2 regions of the Actinomadura sp. NPDC000600 genome follow, and region 1 is predicted to be linked to the other one. Evidence: riboswitches for the same ligand, from Rfam matches in the RefSeq annotation. Region 1 holds a riboswitch; the other holds the start of a gene.

What was found. A riboswitch is a leader RNA that binds a small molecule or an ion and turns the genes downstream of it on or off. The one in region 1 is predicted to bind glycine.
Region 2: linked by a shared signal. The riboswitch ahead of gcvP (aminomethyl-transferring glycine dehydrogenase) and the one ahead of gcvT (glycine cleavage system aminomethyltransferase GcvT) in region 1 are both predicted to bind glycine.

What each region holds. Positions count from the first base shown of each region.
Region 1 covers NZ_JBEUPD010000001.1:401,600-405,977, reverse strand. The annotation lists gene ABWI07_RS01910 (M50 family metallopeptidase) at 1-1,078, opposite strand, end outside; gene ABWI07_RS01905 (hypothetical protein) at 1,316-1,672, shown strand; glycine riboswitch at 1,797-1,892, shown strand; glycine riboswitch at 1,897-1,983, shown strand; gene gcvT (glycine cleavage system aminomethyltransferase GcvT) at 2,057-3,151, shown strand; gene gcvH (glycine cleavage system protein GcvH) at 3,225-3,614, shown strand; gene glyA (serine hydroxymethyltransferase) at 3,718-4,378, shown strand, end outside.
Region 2 covers NZ_JBEUPD010000049.1:47,455-51,832, reverse strand. The annotation lists gene ABWI07_RS39815 (lysylphosphatidylglycerol synthase transmembrane domain-containing protein) at 1-1,081, opposite strand, end outside; glycine riboswitch at 1,353-1,447, shown strand; gene gcvP (aminomethyl-transferring glycine dehydrogenase) at 1,620-4,378, shown strand, end outside.

The sequences.
Region 1 (4,378 bases):
TGAACAGCCCGACCGCGAGGTTCAGCGAGCCGAGCAGCATCACGAAGAAGGAGACCTTCTGGGTGCCGGTGAGATCGTCGGACGCGGCGACCTCGCCGCCGATCCGGCTGACGCCGACGACGCCGATCGGGCCGTTCGGGTCGCGCTTCTCACCGCCGAAGGCGGCGTTCCACACGCCGACCATCTTCTGCGGCATCCGCACCAGCGCGCCCGCGGTCCGCGCGGTCAGGTCGCCCATCGTGCTCGCGACCGCCCCGGGCCCCTGCCGCTCGATCGCGCTGGTCGGCGTGATGCCGAGGAAGCCGACGTTGACGACCTTGTTCTCGTCCTCGAGGTCGTACATCTGGTTGCGGGTGATCGGGACGTTCAGCCGCACGTCCTGGCCGCCGCGCCGGACGGTCATCGGGACGGTCTTGCCGCCGTCGTCGCGGATCAGCCGCTGGAGCTCCCCGTAGTCGTCGACCTTCCTGCCGTCGAACGACACGATCCGGTCACCGGGCCGGAGCCCGACCTGCCGCGCGGGCGTCGGCGCCGCGCTCGCCGGGCACGCGGTGACGTTGGCGCTGGCCGGCACCATGCACTCGGCGACCTCCTTGATCACCGGCTGCGGCTGGTTGGTGCCGATGCCCATCAGCAGGATCGCGAAGAACAGCACCGACAGCAGCAGGTTCATCGCGGGCCCGCCGAACATGATGAGCAGCTTCTGCCACCACTTCTTGGCGTAGAACACGCGGTTCTCGTCGCCCGGCCCGACCTCCTCCAGCGCGGCGCCGCGCGCGGACTCGATCAGCCCCTGCCACGGCCCGGTGCTGATCCGCCGCACCTGCCCCGGGGCGTCGCCCTTGCGCGGCGGCAGCATGCCGATCATGCGGATGTAGCCGCCGAGCGGGATCCACTTGACGCCGTACTCGGTCTCGCCCTTGCGCTTCGACCACATCGTGGGCCCGAACCCGACCATGAACTGGGTGGTCCGCACCTTGAACAGCTTGGCGAACGAGAAGTGCCCGAGCTCGTGCAGCGCGATGGAGACCAGCAGCCCGAAGAAGAGGATCAAGGCTCCAGCCAGGTAGTAGACCATGCGGCGTGCCCCTCCGGGTCCGTGTTACCCCGTGCCCGGGGTTGATCTCCAGCGACCAATTCAGAGTACGTTACGGCCCCCGATCCGGTTGAAGCGAACGAAGAACCCGCACAACCCCGCTCCTTTGCGCCGAGGTGCTAACCCGCCCGCGCGGCATTGGCATGAGGATGCGTATCCGCAGGTACCGCCGACCCCGCATCATGGGCGCTCCCACCCCGGTCGACGGAGGTTCCCACCTTGAAGCGCGGTCATGTAGCGGTACTCGCCCTGGCCCTGGCCCTGCCCCTGGCCGGCTGCGGGGGCTCCGACGAGGGCGGCCAGGCAGCGGGCACGTCGAACTCCCCGGCCCCGACCGCCGCGTCCCCGGCTCCGTCCACCCCCGAGCAGGGAACGGGCAAGGAGGCCACGCCCCTCCCTCCGGCACAGTCGAAGGCGGTCAAGGCCTTCAACGACTGCATGCACAAGCAAGGCGTGGAGATGCCCACCCCCAACCCCACGAGATCCCCCGCCCCGGACGAACTCCAAAAGATCAAGGCCGCCCTCCAAACCTGCGTGAAGTCGATGTCGCCCCCACCCAGCACATCCCCCAACTGACACCGGCACGCAGGCCCCAGGACGTCCCGAGTGCACCCCCGGCAGCGCACTCGGGACACGCGTTTCCCCAGGCGCGGGCCCTGGGGAAACGCCAGGAACACTGCTAATCTCTTTCGACAGCTGATGATCCCGTGCGGGAGAGTCCCTTGCATCCGGCTTGGGACGCCGAAGGAGCAAATCCTCCCCGGAACCTCTCAGGCCCACGGACCGCACGGGCCAGGCGACCTCTGGAAAGCGGGGACCCCGGTCCCCCGCCGAAGGTGAAAGCCCGCCGCGCGGCGGGTGAAGCTCTCAGGCGCCGATGACAGAGGGGGAGGCACCGATACGCCCGGTGCGCGAGTGGGACGATGGACCACGCGCGCCCGTGACGAAGGAGCCGAACCCATGTCCGCCGACAAGACCGCGAAGAAGACGCCGCTGCACGACGTCCACGAGGACCTCGGCGCGAATCTCGTCGACTTCGCCGGCTATCTGATGCCGCTCCGCTATGCGAGCGAGACCGCCGAGCACCAGGCCGTCCGGACCGGTGCCGGGCTGTTCGACCTGTCGCACATGGGGGAGATCTTCCTCTCCGGTCCGGGCGCGGGCGCCGCGCTCGACTACGCGCTGGTCGGGAACCTGTCGCCGATGCCGGTGGGCAAGGCCCGCTACACGATGATCTGCGGGCAGGACGGCGGCGTCCTGGACGACCTGATCGTCTACCGGCTGGCGGACGAGACGTGGATGGTGGTCGCGAACGCGGCGAACGCCGCCGTCGTGCGGGACGCCCTCGTCGAGCGCGCCGCGGGCTTCGAGGCCGCGGTGGACGACCGCTCCGACTCCTACGCGCTGATCGCCCTGCAGGGGCCGCGCTCCCAGGGGATCCTCGAAGGGTTCACCGACGCGCCGCTGGACGGCCTGAAGTACTACGCGATCCTCGCGGGGCGGGTCGCCGGCGTGGACGCGCTCGTCGCACGCACCGGGTACACGGGCGAGGACGGGTTCGAGCTGTTCGTCGACGCGTCCGACGCCGTCCCGCTGTGGAAGGCGCTCGCGGCGGTGGACGGGGTGGTCCCGGCGGGGCTGTCGGCCCGCGACACCCTGCGCCTGGAGGCGGGGATGCCGCTGTACGGGAACGAGCTGACCGCCGAGACGACGCCGTTCGAGGCGGGCCTCGGCCGGGTGGTGAAGCTGGACAAGCCCGTTGATTTCGTGGGGAAGAGCGCCCTGGCGGCGCAGGCGCAGACCCCTCCGGGCCGTAGGCTCGTGGGACTGGTCGCGCGGGGGCGTCGCGCGCCCCGCAAGGGGTACCAGGTCGTCACGTCCGGCGGCACGCCGTGCGGGGTCGTGACGAGCGGCGCCCCGTCGCCCACACTGGGCACGCCGATCGCCATGGCGTACCTCGACAGCGGCGTCGAGGAGACGGGCCTCGCCGTGGACGTCCGAGGCCGGCACGAGCCGGTGGACGTGGTGGCCCTGCCGTTCTACAAGCGGTCCTGATCTGCAAGCGTTCCTGAACAAGTTGTCCGGCGGTGTGGGGCCCCGCCCCCACAGTGGAAAGAGAGAAGTGATCGTGAGCGTTCCGGAGGAGCTCCGCTACAGCGAGGAGCACGAGTGGGTGTCGGGCCTCGGTGGCGAGGACGGCATCGTCACGGTCGGCATCACCGCGCACGCCGCCGACGCCCTCGGCGAGATCGTCTACATCGAGCTGCAGCCCTCGGAGGGCGACACCGTCGAGGCGGGCGAGCCGTGCGGCGAGGTCGAGTCGACCAAGTCGGTCAGCGACATCTACTCCCCCGTCAGCGGCGAGATCACCGCGATCAACAGCGCGGTGGTGGACGAGCCGAAGGTCATCAACGACGACCCGTACGGCGAGGGCTGGATCTTCAAGGTCCGGATCTCGGAGGAGCCGGGCGACCTGCTCGACTCCGCCGCCTACGACAAGCTGATCGAGGAAGCATGAGCGGGCTGGAGGGGCGCGGCGGCGCCTGGACTGAGGAGCGAGGAACGAGCGACGAGGGAAGGCGCCGCCAAGTGGCGCCCCGGAAGCCCGCGGGGAGCACAGCATGAGTCTGTACGACTCCCTGGCGACGGCCGATCCGGAGGTCGCCGAGGCCGTCACGGCGGAGCTGCGGCGCCAGCAGGGCACCCTCGAGATGATCGCGTCGGAGAACTTCGCGCCCGTCTCGGTGCTGGAGGCGCAGGGGTCGGTCCTGACGAACAAGTACGCCGAGGGGTACCCGGGGCGCCGCTACTACGGCGGCTGCGAGTTCGTCGACATCACCGAGCAGCTCGCCATCGACCGGGCCAAGGCGCTGTTCGGCGCCGAGCACGCGAACGTCCAGCCGCACAGCGGGGCGCAGGCCAACACGGCGGTCTACTTCGCGCTGCTCCAGCCCGGCGACACGATCCTCGGGCTCGACCTCGCGCACGGCGGGCACCTCACGCACGGGATGCGGCTGAACTACTCCGGCAAGGTGCTGAACGTGGTGCCCTACCACGTCCGCGCCGAGGACGGCCTGGTCGACATGGAGGAGGTCGCCGCCCTCGCGGCCGAGCACCGCCCCAAGATGATCGTGGCGGGCTGGTCGGCGTATCCGCGGCAGCTCGACTTCGCGAAGTTCCGGGAGGTCGCCGACTCGGTCGGGGCGCTGCTCATGGTCGACATGGCGCACTTCGCCGGCCTGGTCGCGGCGGGGCTGCACCCCTCGCCCGTCCCGTACGCCG
Region 2 (4,378 bases), on a different contig from region 1:
GCGCCGCCTCGGTGCCGACCTCGCAGGTGCCGGCGAGCCGCGGCGTCCGGGCGCCCGCCGCGTCCAGCGCGTACGCCGTCAGCGACTCCAGCTCGAGGGAGCGGCGGAGCGAGCGCAGCGTCCGCCCGGTCGTGTCGCCACGCAGGCGCAGCAGCCGCCAGACGCGGTAGAGCAGCCCGGCGGTCTGCTGGTCGCGGTCGAGGACGCGGACCTCCACGTCCCACTCGCCGTGCGGCCCGCGCCGCGCCGGGAGCCGGGCGCCGGTCCCGCCCCGCGGGCGGTCGGCGAGGACGACGCCGTACCGGCGCGTCTGGTCGGTGCCCTCCCCGGAGCCGTCCAGCCGCGCCGCCCGCTCGGGCCGCAGGCCGAGCCGTTCGAGCGCGGCCACCACGGTCCTGCCGGACGGGCGCGGGTTCGGCGTCCCGACCGCGTAGAGGGTGCCGTGGCCGATGGCGCGGCCCAGCAGGTAGGTGGCCGCCAGCGCGGCCACGGAGGCGTACGACGCGGTCAGCCCGGTCAGCGCCGCCAGCCCGATCATGGTCCAGGTGGCGGCCTGCCAGCGGGCGCGGCCCGCCATCCCGACCGCGCTGACGAACGCGATGACCGGCGCGATGTCGGTGTGCACCGGCGCGGTCTCGGTGCCGCCCCAGATCAGCGAGTCGAGCACGCCCCCCGGCGCGGCCCGCACCACCAGGTCGTCCAGGCCCACCGTGACGCCGAACGCGATCATCGCGGCGAGCAGCGCGATCGCGACCCGCGTCCCGTCCTTGTGGAACAGCCGCTCGATCCCGAACGCGATCGGCACGGCGAGCACCCCGAAGCTGGACACCAGCGTCGCCAGCGTCAGCAGCGGCCGGGGCGCGTGCGCGGTGCCCTGCGCGATGTCGGTCTGGAGGCCGTGCGTCGTCTGCTGCGCGATCGACACCAGCAGCATGACCGCCGCCAGCCCCACGACGGACGCCGCGAACCGGAAGGCGTCGGACGGGCGGCGGATCCGGTCGGGCTGGGCGGGCTCCTCGACGGGGACGCCGGCGGACGCCCCCGGCGCCGGGCGCACCGCGCCGTCGTGGGTCTGTGTCACGCCGTACCGCCGCTCCGGCCATCCGTCATCGTGGCCAGCGTCCCAGACCCGGCGGCGCGCCGTCGAGTCGGCGGAGCGCCGCCGGGACGCGCGTCCATCCCGCAGCCTCATCTCCCCGCCCCCGTGCGGCCCGAGCCCCTCCCGTCCCAGGTGGGTGAGCACATGGTACTCGCCGGTAGACCCCGGGCGCCGGAAGGGCGCGGCCCTTGCGGCGGGCCGGAACCACCCGGTGGACGCGCCTTTGGGTAGGGTTCGTCCTAGGACATGCCGTCGACCCTGTGCGGGAGAGACCCCACGCCGCCAGCGTGGGGCGCCGAAGGGGCAACCTCCCCGGAACCTCTCAGGCAAAAGGACCGCGCGGACGAGGCACCTCTGGAAAGCAGGCGTCGATCCCCGCGCGCGGGGAAGGGCGGCTCACCGAAGGGGAAACCCCGCCGCGCGGGTGAAGCTCTCAGGTGCCGATGACAGAGGGGGAGACCGGCCCGCCGGCCCGCGCCGGCGGCGCACCTGAGCGACCGCAGCAGCCAGGAGGCCTTCCATGACCGCCCAGTTCTTCGCCCCCGTGGCCGCGCCGCAGCACCCGCGGTCGGCGTTCGCCGACCGGCACGTGGGCCCGTCCCCGAGCGACCAGGCGAGGATGCTGGCCGCCATCGGCTACTCCGGCGCCGAGGCGCTGATCGACGACGCGGTCCCCGCCGCCATCCGCACCTCCCGGCCGCTGGACCTGCCGCCCGCGCTGAGCGAGACCGCCGCGCTGGACCGGCTCCGCGAGCTGGCGTCCCGCAACACCGTCCTGACGTCCATGATCGGGCTCGGCTACCACGGGACCACCACGCCCGGCGTGATCATGCGGAACGTGCTGGAGAACCCCGGCTGGTACACCGCCTACACGCCCTACCAGCCGGAGATCTCCCAGGGCCGCCTCGAGGCCCTGCTGAACTTCCAGACGGTGGTGGGCGACCTGACCGGACTGCCCGTCGCGAACGCCTCCATGCTGGACGAGGGCACCGCCGCCGCCGAGGCCATGGCCCTCGCGCACCGCGTGTCCAGGCGCAAGGAGCCCGGGACGTTCCTCGTCGACGCCGACACCCTCCCGCAGACCATCGAGGTCGTCCGGACCCGCGCGGTGCCGCTCGGCATCGAGGTGGTCGTCGCCGACCTGTCCGGCGGGCTCCCGGACGGCGACTTCTTCGGCGTGCTGCTGCAGTACCCGGGCGCCTCCGGCGCCGTCCGCGACCTGGAGCCCGTCATCGCGCAGGCCCACGAGCGCGGCGCCAAGGCCGTCGTCGCCGCCGACCTGCTCGCGCTGACGCTGCTGCGCCCGCCCGGCGAGTCCGGCGCCGACATCGCGGTGGGCTCCGCGCAGCGGTTCGGCGTCCCCTACGGGTTCGGCGGCCCGCACGCCGGCTACATGGCGGTCGGCGAGGGCATCCAGCGCCAGCTCCCCGGGCGGCTCGTCGGCGTGTCCGTCGACGCGGACGGCGCCACCGCCTACCGGCTGGCGCTCCAGACCCGCGAGCAGCACATCCGCCGCGAGAAGGCCACCAGCAACATCTGCACCGCCCAGGTCCTGCTCGCGGTGATGGCGAGCATGTACGCGGTCTACCACGGGCCCGAGGGCCTGGCCGCGATCGCGCAGCGCACGCACCGCCGGGCCGCCGAGATCGCCGCGGGCCTGCGCGCCGGCGGCGTCGAGGTGGTGCACGGCTCGTTCTTCGACACCGTCCTCGCCCGCGTGCCCGGCCGGGCCGCCGAGGTCGTCGCGGCCGCCCGCGAGCGCGGGATCAACCTGCGCCCGGACGGGCCCGACCGGGTCGCGGTCGCCTGCGACGAGACGACGCTGCCCGCGCACGTCGCGGCCGTGCTGGAGGCGTTCGGCGCCCCGGCGGCCGGCGAGGCCCCCGAGGCGTTCCCGGACGCGCTGCGCCGCGAGAGCCCTTACCTGACCCACCCGGTCTTCCACGCGCACCGCTCCGAGACGGCGATGCTGCGCTACCTGCGCAGGCTCCAGGACAAGGACATCGCGCTCGACCGGTCCATGATCCCGCTCGGCTCCTGCACGATGAAGCTGAACGCCACCGCCGAGATGGAGCCGATCACCTGGCCCCAGTTCGCGGACATCCACCCGTTCGCGCCGATCGACCAGGCCGCCGGCTACGTCGAGCTGATCGGCGAGCTGGAGGACCGCCTCGCCGAGATCACCGGGTACGCGAAGGTCTCCGTCCAGCCGAACGCCGGCTCCCAGGGCGAACTGGCCGGGCTGCTCGCCATCCGCGGCTACCACGCCTCCCGCGGCGAGGAGCACCGCGACGTCTGCCTGATCCCCTCCTCGGCGCACGGCACCAACGCCGCGAGCGCCGTCATGGCCGGGATGCGGGTCGTCGTCGTCAAGTGCGACGAGGGCGGCAACGTCGACCTCGACGACCTGCGGGCCAAGCTCGCCGAGCACGGCGACCGGCTCGCCGCGATCATGGTGACCTACCCGTCCACGCACGGCGTCTTCGAGGAGACGATCACCGAGGTGTGCGCGGCCGTGCACGAGGCCGGCGGCCAGGTCTACGTCGACGGCGCCAACCTCAACGCGCTCGTCGGCCTGGCCCGCCCCGGCGAGTTCGGCTCGGACGTCTCCCACCTCAACCTGCACAAGACGTTCTGCATCCCGCACGGCGGCGGCGGCCCCGGCGTCGGCCCGGTCGGCGTCCGCGAGCACCTGGCCCCGTTCCTGCCCAACCACCCGCTGCGCGAGGAGGCCGGCCCCGGCACCGGCGTCGGCCCGATCTCCGCGGCCCCGTGGGGCTCGGCCGGCATCCTGCCGATCTCCTGGGCCTACATCGCGATGATGGGCCCGGACGGGCTGCGCGCCGCCACCGAGGGCGCGATCATCGGCGCCAACTACCTCGCCGCCCGCCTCGCCCCGCACTACCCGATCCTCTACACCGGCCGGAACGGCCTCGTCGCGCACGAGTGCATCGCCGACCTCCGCAAGATCACCAAGGAGACGGGGATCACCGCCGAGGACGTCGCAAAGCGACTCATCGACTACGGCTTCCACGCCCCGACCCTGTCGTTCCCCGTCGCCGGCACCCTGATGATCGAGCCCACCGAGTCCGAGGACCTCGCCGAACTCGACCGGTTCTGCGACGCCATGATCGAGATCCGCCGGGAGATCCAGCGCGTGGCCGACGGCGGCTACGACGCCGAGGACAACCCCCTCAGGAACGCCCCGCACACCGCCGCCTGCCTCGTCTCCGACGACTGGAAGCACGCCTACACGCGCGAGGAGGCCGCCTACCCCCT